3 linked regions of the Enhydrobacter sp. genome follow. The main gene of each other region encodes a partner of the protein of the gene in region 3 in a complex. Links are inferred from orthologs where the notes say so. Each region holds a gene or a part of one and is shown on either strand. Other genes may lie near its edges.

Evidence for each region. The genes of interacting proteins can lie anywhere in the genome.
Region 1: the proteins of OJF58_RS21200 (region 3) and pnp are in contact, whole or in part, in a cryo-EM structure (PDB 9QH0), measured with the Escherichia coli proteins. The link is inferred for Enhydrobacter sp. from one-to-one orthologs.
Region 2: the proteins of OJF58_RS21200 (region 3) and eno are in contact, whole or in part, in a solved structure (PDB 2FYM), measured with the Escherichia coli proteins. The link is inferred for Enhydrobacter sp. from one-to-one orthologs.

What each region holds. Positions count from the first base shown.
Region 1 is NZ_CP126889.1:2,097,598-2,100,659, forward strand. The notes cover bases 70-3,062. They hold pnp (polyribonucleotide nucleotidyltransferase), read left to right. Parts: upstream 70-490; coding sequence 491-2,635; downstream 2,636-3,062. Other genes in these bases: rpsO (30S ribosomal protein S15), read left to right, coding at 70-265; OJF58_RS10540 (SDR family oxidoreductase), read right to left, coding at 2,734-3,062. In the rest of the region: more of rpsO, read left to right, coding at 1-69. UniProt on the Escherichia coli protein: Involved in mRNA degradation. Catalyzes the phosphorolysis of single-stranded polyribonucleotides processively in the 3'- to 5'-direction. Also involved, along with RNase II, in tRNA processing.
Region 2 is NZ_CP126889.1:4,852,446-4,855,306, reverse strand. The notes cover bases 70-2,861. They hold eno (phosphopyruvate hydratase), read left to right. Parts: upstream 70-721; coding sequence 722-2,002; downstream 2,003-2,861. Other genes in these bases: OJF58_RS24155 (AraC family transcriptional regulator), read left to right, coding at 2,462-2,861; OJF58_RS24160 (antibiotic biosynthesis monooxygenase), read right to left, coding at 2,010-2,345; OJF58_RS27205 (nitrile hydratase), read right to left, coding at 308-628; OJF58_RS27210 (SH3-like domain-containing protein), read right to left, coding at 70-311. Also shown: nthA (nitrile hydratase subunit alpha), read right to left, coding at 1-13; more of OJF58_RS27210, read right to left, coding at 24-69. UniProt on the Escherichia coli protein: Catalyzes the reversible conversion of 2-phosphoglycerate (2-PG) into phosphoenolpyruvate (PEP). It is essential for the degradation of carbohydrates via glycolysis.
Region 3 is NZ_CP126889.1:4,243,208-4,246,750, reverse strand. What follows is about bases 37-3,510. They hold OJF58_RS21200 (Rne/Rng family ribonuclease), read left to right. Parts: upstream 37-427; coding sequence 428-3,310; downstream 3,311-3,510. Other genes in these bases: OJF58_RS21195 (EamA family transporter), read left to right, coding at 3,414-3,510. In the rest of the region: more of OJF58_RS21195, read left to right, coding at 3,511-3,543. UniProt on the Escherichia coli protein: Endoribonuclease that plays a central role in RNA processing and decay. Required for the maturation of 5S and 16S rRNAs and the majority of tRNAs. Also involved in the degradation of most mRNAs.

The DNA.
Region 1 (3,062 bases), 2.1 Mb from region 3 along the record:
GATTACGGCCGCGCGCAAGGCGGAGCTGATCAAGACTTATGCCCAGGGCGAAGGCGATACCGGATCGCCGGAAGTGCAGGTCGCCATCCTGAGCGAGCGCATCGCCAACCTCACCGAGCACTTCAAGGGCCATGCGAAGGACCATCATTCGCGCCGCGGCCTGTTGAAGCTCGTCGGCCAGCGGCGCCGGCTGCTCGACTACCTCAAGGCCAAGGACCACAAGCGCTACGACTCGTTGATCGAGCGCCTGGGTCTGCGCCGTTGATTGTCGGCCCCGTCACCCGTCGTTTCGAGGATGGGGCGGGGCCTTTTCGTGTCGCGTCGTTCGGCTCCCGTGAGTTCGGCCGGCTGATGCGACTTCGCAGTAACCGGGAAGGCAGGGGCGAGAGCAAAGGCCTGGTCCGGTCCTGCCGGCGCAAGGGCGCCGGCGGGCGGTCGCCGCCAAACGGGGGCGGTCGACCGTGCAGGAAAGGATGATGATATGACCGATATGTTCAAGGTTTTCCGCAAAGAGGTGGAATGGGCCGGCCGCAAGCTGGTGCTGGAAACGGGCAAGATCGCGCGCCAGGCCGACGGTGCGGTGCTGGCGACCTACGGCGGCACCACGGTGCTGGCCGCCGTCGTGTACGAGAAGAAGCCCAAGCCCGGGCTCGACTTCTTCCCGCTCACCGTCAACTACCAGGAAAAGGCGTTCGCCGCCGGCAAGATCCCGGGCGGCTTCTTCAAGCGCGAAGGCCGTCCCTCCGAGAAGGAGATCCTGACCTCGCGTCTGATCGACCGGCCGATCCGGCCGCTGTTCCATGAGGGCTACCGCAACGAGACGCTGGTGGTGGTGACCACGCTGGCGCACGACATGGAGAACGACCCGGACATCGTGTCGATGGTCGCGACATCGGCTGCACTCACGATTTCGGGCGTGCCTTTCATGGGCCCGATCGGCGCGGCGCGGGTGGGCTGGCTCGACGGCAAGTTCGTCGTCAACCCGACGCTCGAGCAGAACGAGAAGAGCGAGCTCGACCTCGTCGTGGCCGGCACCAAGGAAGGCGTGCTGATGGTCGAGTCGGAGGCCAAGGAGCTGCCCGAGGACGTGATGCTGAACGCGGTGATGGAAGGCCACCGCTCCTTCCAGCCCGTGATCGACGCCATCATCTCGCTGGCCGAGCATGCGGCCAAGGATCCGCTGCCGCTCAGCGATCCCTCGGAGGCGTCCAGGACCGTCGCAGACAAGCTCAAGGCGGAGGTGCGCGGCAAGCTCGTCGAGGCCTATGCCGAGACGGTGAAGCAGGCGCGCCAGCAGAAGGTCGGCGCCGTGAAGGACGAGGCCAGGAAGCTGTTCGAGGGCAACGAGGAAGAGCTCGAGGCCTTCGGCGAGCAGTTCGGCAACCTCGAGGCCGACGTGGTGCGCAGCGCCATCCTCGACACCGGCAAGCGCATCGACGGCCGCGACACCAGAACCGTGCGGCCGATCGTGGCCGAGGTCGGCGTGCTGCCAAGGGCTCACGGCTCCGCCCTCTTCACCCGGGGCGAGACGCAGGCGCTGGTCGTGGCCACGCTGGGCACGGGCCAGGACGAGCAGATCATCGACGCGCTCGAGGGCGAGTACCGCGAGCACTTCATGCTGCACTACAACTTCCCGCCCTATTCGGTCGGCGAGGTGCGGCGCATGGGTTCGCCCGGACGCCGCGAGATCGGCCACGGCAAGCTCGCCTGGCGCGCGCTGCGGCCGATGCTGCCGTCCAAGGACAAGTTCCCCTACACGATCCGCGTCGTGTCGGAGATCACCGAAAGCAACGGCTCCTCGTCGATGGCCTCGGTATGCGGCGGCTCGCTGTCGCTGATGGACGCCGGCGTTCCGCTGGAGCGTCCGGTGGCCGGCATCGCCATGGGCCTGATCAAGGAGGGCGAGCGCTTCGCCGTCCTGTCCGACATCCTGGGCGACGAGGACCATCTTGGCGACATGGACTTCAAGGTGGCCGGCACCGATCGCGGCGTGACGTCGCTGCAGATGGACATCAAGATCACCTCGATCACCGAGGAGATCATGAAGGTGGCGCTCGCGCAGGCGAAGGACGGCCGCATCCATATCCTGGGCGAGATGGCCAAGGGCCTGGGCGGAGCGCGCGAGACGGTCAGCAGCAATGCGCCGCGCATCACCCAGTTCACGATTCCCAAGGACAAGATCCGCGAAGTGATCGGCACCGGCGGCAAGGTGATCCGCGAGATCACCGAGCAGACCGGCACCAAGATCGACATCGAGGACGACGGCACGATCAAGGTCGCGGCGGTCGACGCGACGGCGAGCCAGAAGGCGATCGACTGGATCAAGGGCATCGTGGCCGAGCCGGAAGTCGGCGTGATCTACAACGGCAAGGTCGTGAAGACCGTCGAGTTCGGCGCCTTCGTCAACTTCCTGGGTGCGCGCGACGGCCTGGTGCACATCTCCGAGCTGGCGCCGCGCCGCGTCGCCAAGGTGACCGACGTGGTCAAGGAAGGCGACCAGGTGAAGGTCAAGGTCCTGGGCGTCGACGATCGCGGCAAGGTCCGCCTCAGCATGAAGGCGGTCGACCAGACGACCGGCGAGGACATCTCCAACAAGCCGCGCGAGGAGCAATCCGCGCCGGCCGCCGGCGAGTAGAAGCGAAAACGGCGGCCCGCGGGCCGCCGTTTTCTTTTGGACCGCGCGCTTCCAGCGCTTTTCATGAGGGCGCTGGAAGCGCACGGTCCCGAAGACGGCTACTTTTCGTTGCCGTTGCCGTTCTCCTCGCCGTTCTGGCCGGTGGCGCTGGCGGGCGGCATGCCGATGGCGTGATAGCCGCCATCGACATAGTGGATGGTGCCGGTGACGCCCGCACTCAGGTCGGAGAGATAGTAGAGTGCTGCCCCGCCGATGTCGGAGAGTTCCATGTTGCGGCGAAGCGGCGAGGTCTCGCGCGACAGGCGATAGACGTAGCGGCTGCTGCCGATCACCGCGCCGGCCAGGGTGCGCATCGGCCCGGCCGAGATCGCGTTCACGCGTACACCCTGAGGGCCGAGGTCGGCGGCGAGATAGCGCACGCTCGCCT
Region 2 (2,861 bases), 610 kb from region 3 along the record:
TGTTGTCCATCATGGCTTCGTCCTCACGGTGCGGGCTCGAGCCAGTGCTCGTAGAGCTCGACGTCGATCGTGTCCTTCGCCGGCCCGCGGTAGTCGGGCCAGACGTCCTTCTGGTTGAAGCGCACGCGGTAGAGCACCTGCTTGGGCTCGCCGCTGCGGCCATAGGCCAGCTCCTCGGGATTGCGGAACTCGCCGCAGATGCGCTCCACCGTCCCGCACTTGCCACGGATGTAGAAGGGCGTGCGGATATGGCCGGGCGGGTTGCCTGGCCGCACGTTCACCTGGGCGCCGACGGTGAAGCGCGGCGTCATGGCGTGCCGGCCTTCGGTCCGTCGGGGCGCCGCTCGATGTCGGCGAGCTTGGCGCGCAGCTCGTCGATGGTGATCGTTCCGCGATGGATCAGGGCCGAGGTGATCGAGCTGATCCAGCGCTCGTAGTAGGTCAGCCGGTCGTAGGCGTCGCCCGGCAGCGATTCGATCCCCTTGCGCAACTCGTCGACAGTGAAGCGGCGCTTGCGCGACAGCAGCACCATCAACGCATCGACGCGCTTTTCCCAGAGCTGGTAGTCGTGTTCCACCCGCTCCACCGGCCCGGCCTGGAGGCCGCCCATGTCATGAACGCCACGCATGGCAGGACTATAGAAAAACTGCGCTGCCCCGTCACTTGCCGCAGCGAGGAGGCGCGGCTAGACAGGCCGCGCCCCAGAAGGAGTTATGTCCGCATGAGCGCCATTGTCGATATCCGGGCCCGGGAAATCCTCGACAGCCGAGGCAACCCCACCGTCGAGGTCGAGGTCGAGCTGGAAACCGGCGCCATGGGCCGGGCGGCGGTTCCGTCGGGCGCATCGACCGGTGCGCACGAGGCGGTCGAGCTGCGCGACGGCGACAAGAAGCGCTACGGCGGCAAGGGCGTGCGGAAGGCCGTGGGCGCGGTGAACGGCGAGATCATGGATCTGCTGTCCGGGCTCGACGCGCTCGACCAGATCAAGATCGACCGGGCGCTGATCGAGCTCGACGGCACGCCCAACAAGGGGCGGCTCGGCGCCAACGCGATCCTGGGCGTCTCGCTCGCCGTCGCCAAGGCGGCCGCGATGGACAGCGGCCTGCCGCTCTTCCGCTATGTCGGCGGCAGCCAGGCCTCGGTCCTGCCGGTGCCGATGATGAACATCATCAACGGCGGCGCCCATGCCGACAATCCGATCGACATCCAGGAATTCATGATCATGCCGGTGAAGGCCGACCGCTTCGCCGACGCGCTGCGCATGGGCTCGGAGGTCTTCCATGCGCTGCGCGGCCAGCTCAAGGACGCCGGTCACAACACCAATGTCGGCGACGAGGGCGGCTTCGCGCCCGACCTCGCGACGGCGGACGCGGCGCTCGCCTTCATCATGAAGGCGATCGAGAAGGCCGGCTACAGGCCGGGCGAGGACGTCGTGCTGGCGCTCGATCCGGCCTCGACCGAGTTCTTCAAGGGCGGCAAGTACGAGCTCGAAGGCGAGGGCAAGTCGCTCGATGCCGGCGGCATGGTCGACTACTACGCCGGCCTCGTCAGCCGCTATCCGATCGTCTCGATCGAGGACGGCATGGCCGAGGACGACATGAAGGGATGGAAGGCGATCACCGACAAGCTCGGCGGGAAGATTCAGCTCGTGGGCGACGACCTCTTCGTCACCAACCCCAAGCGGCTCGCCGATGGCATTCGGAATGGGCTCGCCAACGCGATCCTGGTGAAAGTGAACCAGATCGGCACGCTCACCGAGACCATGGAAGCCGTGTCGATGGCGCAGCGTGCGAGCTACGGCGCCGTGATGTCGCACCGTTCGGGCGAGACCGAGGATTCGACCATCGCCGACCTCGCGGTGGCGACCAACTGCGGCCAGATCAAGACCGGGTCGCTGTCGCGCTCGGACCGGCTCGCCAAGTACAACCAGCTCCTGCGCATCGAGGAGCAGCTCGGCACCCAGGCCCGCTACGCCGGCAAGTTGATCCTGCGCGGGCTGTAGCTGTCGATCAAAGATTCCTCGCCGCGCCTGGAATGACGCCGGTGCGAAGAACGATCTCGTAGTGGGTCGCGAAGTCGTCGAAGCTCGAGAGAGCGGCCCGGCCTTCGGGTTCGACGATGGCCGTCGAGATATCGTCGCCGGCGAAAGCCTTGATCGAGCCGAGCGAGTCCCAGAGTGTCATCGCGATGAACTCGGTCCGGTCCCCGGTCTCGCGCCGCAGCAACCAGGCGCCGCGATGGCCCGTGAGCCGGCCAAGCGAAGGGAACACGGCTCCGGTAGCATGTCGCTCATAGGTGTCGGCGGTGGAGGCCGGCGCCCAGCCGCGCCAAAGACGAGCGATCATGCGAGTGTGCTCCAGGGAGTTCTCCATCCCCTTTAGCGAGAAGGATTTCGACGGTATTGGCAGAAATTGCTCGGGTGCGCGTTGACAGGCCGAGGCACCGGCATTTGAGTGACGGCATGGCGCGCCGCGATCTCCGCAACTCGACCCAGTACTGGTGGGACCGACATCTCTCCGGCCTCAGTCTTCTCTGCGCCGACTTCACGACCCACGACTATCCGCCCCATGTGCATGACGCACTCGTGGTCGCGGTCACGGAGCAGGGTGGTTCCATCATTCGGAGCCGCGGCGAGGTCGAGGAGGCGCATCCCTCGACGCTGTTCGTCTTCAATCCGGCCGAGCCGCATGCGGGTTGGATGGGCTGGAGCAAGCGGTGGCGATATCGCGGCATGTACCTGACCCAGGCCGCCCTCGACCAGGTGGCTGCGGGCCTCGGCGTAGACTCGGTGCCGTACTTCACGCGCAATCTTTTCGGCGATCGCGATCTGATCGAAGGGTTCCTTGCGATGCATCGCGCGA
Region 3 (3,543 bases):
TTGTTATGCGGCTTTCTTAAAGTAAAACATGAAAAGATCAGCAAAGACAATATTTTTCAGAACGTTATGCGACGATTTGCACGCCATCAACGTTTGGGTTGTCGCTTCTTGCCGAACCCCGTATGTTGCGATCCGCGAGCAGTCGCCGTCGTTCGAAGCGCCCTCCCGTGGAGGCCGCGCTCCGACGGCAAGCCCGCCGGCCCCCCTCCCCAGGGCAAGGTCCGCGGGATTGTCAGGCAGGCGGTGGCTATCAGGAAACCTCGAGGTGGCAGGACCCGTACGGTCCGGCGGCGCGATGCTTCCCCGTCTTGGCCTGGTGTTTGGCCGTTCGACGGGTCGATGGCGCACCGCTCCCCTCGCGCCAAAGAGGCGGCAATGGCCGCTGGTTGCTCGCGCCGGCGGGACTTGACGCCTCGGGAGCGAGCCCATGGCAAGGCGAATGCTCATTGATGCCAGCCACCCCGAGGAAACGCGGGTGGTCGTCGTCGACGGAACGCGTCTGGAAGAATTCGATTTCGAGACCGCATCGCGCAAGCCTCTCAAAGGCAACATCTATCTCGCCAAGGTGATCCGCATCGAGCCGTCGCTGCAGGCGGCGTTCGTGGAATATGGCGGCAACCGCCACGGCTTCCTCGCCTTCTCGGAAATCCACCCCGACTACTATCAGATCCCTATCGCCGATCGCGAACGTTTGATCGCCGAGCAGCAGCGCCTGCACGAGGAGGCCGAGCAGGAGCAGGAGCAGGAGCCGCCTTCCAACAAGGTCGACCGGACCGACATCGAGGAGGTCCGCGCCGAGCGTGCCGAGGCAGTCGCCGCGGCCGAGGGCCTGCCCCTCGAAGTGCCGCTTGCCGAGGGCGAGAGCGACGGCAACGGCAACGGCGCGGAGGAATCCGATCCGATCGCCGTTTCTTCCGAGGCGCCCGATGGCGATGCGCCCGTCGTCGACCCGGAACCTGCGTCGATGGTCGAGCCGCCGCCGTTCGAGGCACCCGGCGAGCCGCCGCCGTTCGAGGCACCCGGCGAGCCGGTGCCGGTCGATGTCCTCGAGAGCGCGCAACCGGCGGCCGTCGCGGTCGACCGCGTCGCCGGGCCGACCGAGGAGCCTTCGGCCGAAGGGTCAGCCGAAGTGCCGGTCGAGGCAGCCGAACCGTCGGCGGCAGTCCATCCCGAAGGCGCGACCGAGGCGCCGGTGACCGATCCTGCCGAAGCGCCGCAGCCCGAGATCACCGTCGAGACGCTGGGTGGCGACGACGTGGCCGGCGAGGAGCGCGAGACGCGCGAGCGCCGCCGCCGCCATCCCGTCCGCACCTACAAGATCCAGGAGGTGATCAAGCGCCGCCAGATCCTGCTGGTTCAGGTCGTGAAGGAGGAACGCGGCAACAAGGGCGCGGCGCTCACCACCTACCTCTCGCTGGCCGGCCGCTACTGCGTGCTGATGCCCAATGCCGGGCGCGGCGGCGGCATCTCGCGCAAGATCTCCAATCCCAACGACCGCAAGCGCATGAAGGAGATGCTGGCGCAGCTCGACGTGCCGCAGGGCATGGGCGTGATCCTGCGCACCGCGGGCCTGGAGCGCTCCAACCTCGACATCAAGCGTGACTACGAATATCTGTCGCGACTCTGGGACTCGATCCGCGAGCTCACCATGCGGTCGACGGCGCCGGCGTTGATCTACGAGGAAGGCGATCTCATCAAGCGCTCGCTGCGCGACGTCTACGACACCGATATCGCCCAGGTGCTGGTCGAAGGCGAGGCCGGCTTCCAGGCGGCGTCCGAGTTCATGCGCCAGCTCGTGCCGCACCAGGCGAACAAGGTCGAGCTGTACGACGAGCCGATCCCCCTCTTCCACCGCTATCAGGTCGAAAGCCAGTTCGACGCCATGCACTCGCCGGTGGTGCAGTTGCGCAGCGGCGGTTACATCGTCATCAACCCGACCGAGGCGCTGGTCGCCATCGACGTCAACTCCGGCCGCTCCACCAAGGAGCGCAACATCGAGGAGACGGCGCTGCGCACCAACATCGAGGCGGCCGAGGAAGTGGCCCGCCAGGTGCGCCTGCGCGACCTCGCCGGCCTGATCGTCATCGACTTCATCGACATGGAGGAGACGCGCCACCAGCGCCAGGTCGAGCACAAGGTCAAGGAGGCGATGCGCGCCGATCGCGCGCGCATCCAGATCGGCCGTATCTCGGCCTTCGGTCTGCTGGAGATGTCGCGCCAGCGGCTGCGGCCCTCGCTGCTCGAGCATTCGACCGAGATCTGTCCGCATTGCGCCGGCACGGGTCGCGTTCGCTCGATCGAGTCGGCGGCGCTGCACGCGCTGCGCGCCATCGAGGAGGAAGGCGTGCGCCGGCGCGCCAGCGAGATCGTGGTCAGCGTGCCGCCCAATGTGGCGCTCTACCTCCTCAACCAGAAGCGCCACACGCTGTCGGAGATCGAGAAGCGATACGGCTTCGACGTCACCGTCGAGGCGGACGAGGAGATGCACGCCGCCGACTGCGAGATCGAGCGTGTGCGCACGCGCCGCGCCGACGATCAGCGGCCGGCGCCGGAGCTTGCGCGCGCCAGCTACGACGCCGTCGAAGGCGAGACGACCGCCGAGGGCGAAGGCGACGAGGCGTCAGCCGAACGCGCCGGCGAGGAAGAAGGCGAAGGCCGCAGCCGGCGACGCCGGCGGCGTCGCCGCCGCGGCGGGCGGCGCGACGAGTCGGATCATGCCGCAAGCGAGGCCGAGGGCGAGCATGCCGGGGCCGGCAACGGTGCCGAACGGCAAGCCGACGCGGGCGAAAGCTCCCTGCCCGAAGAAGGCGGGGCCGAAGGCGAGGAGAACCGCGTCACGGCGTCCGAAGAGCATGCCGAGGGCGAGCATGCGGAGGGCGAGCATGCCGACGGCGAGCGGCGACGGCGGCGTGGCCGTCGCGGCGGACGACGCCGGCGGCGCGAGAATGGCGACGGCGATGCGGCCGATCATACGGGCGAGCAGCGGATGGACACCGATGCGTCGCCCACGGACCAGCCTGCCACACCGTTGACGCCCATGAACGGCCAGCCGGTGGAACAGATGGCGGGCGGCCACATGCCCGTGGAGCAACCGGTTTACGACTCTCCGGCCGCGCTGGCCGACAGCATCGCGCCGGCAGCCGCGCCGTCGATCGCGCCGCCGCCGGAGCCGGTCGTCGCGGCAGCGCCGCAGCCGGTGCCGGTGCAGGCCGAGCCTTCGACCGAGCCGCCACCCCCGTCGGTCGTAGTCCCGACGATCTCGGCCGACACGCCACCGGCGAATCCCAAGCGCGGCTGGTGGCGACGCTGACGGCAACGTCGCACCCCATGTCGTCCGGACGCAGTGGGAGACCTTTTGCAACATCGCCGGCGTTGCGGGCGGTGTTCGGGATGAAAGCGCTCCAGGAGGCTTCATGCAGTCGGGACTCCTCGCCGGTTGGCTACCGTGGGCGCTCCTGTCTGCGGCTTTCGCCGCCCTCACCGCGATCTTCGCCAAGGTGGGCGTCGAGGATATCAACTCCGACTTCGCGACGCTGATCCGCA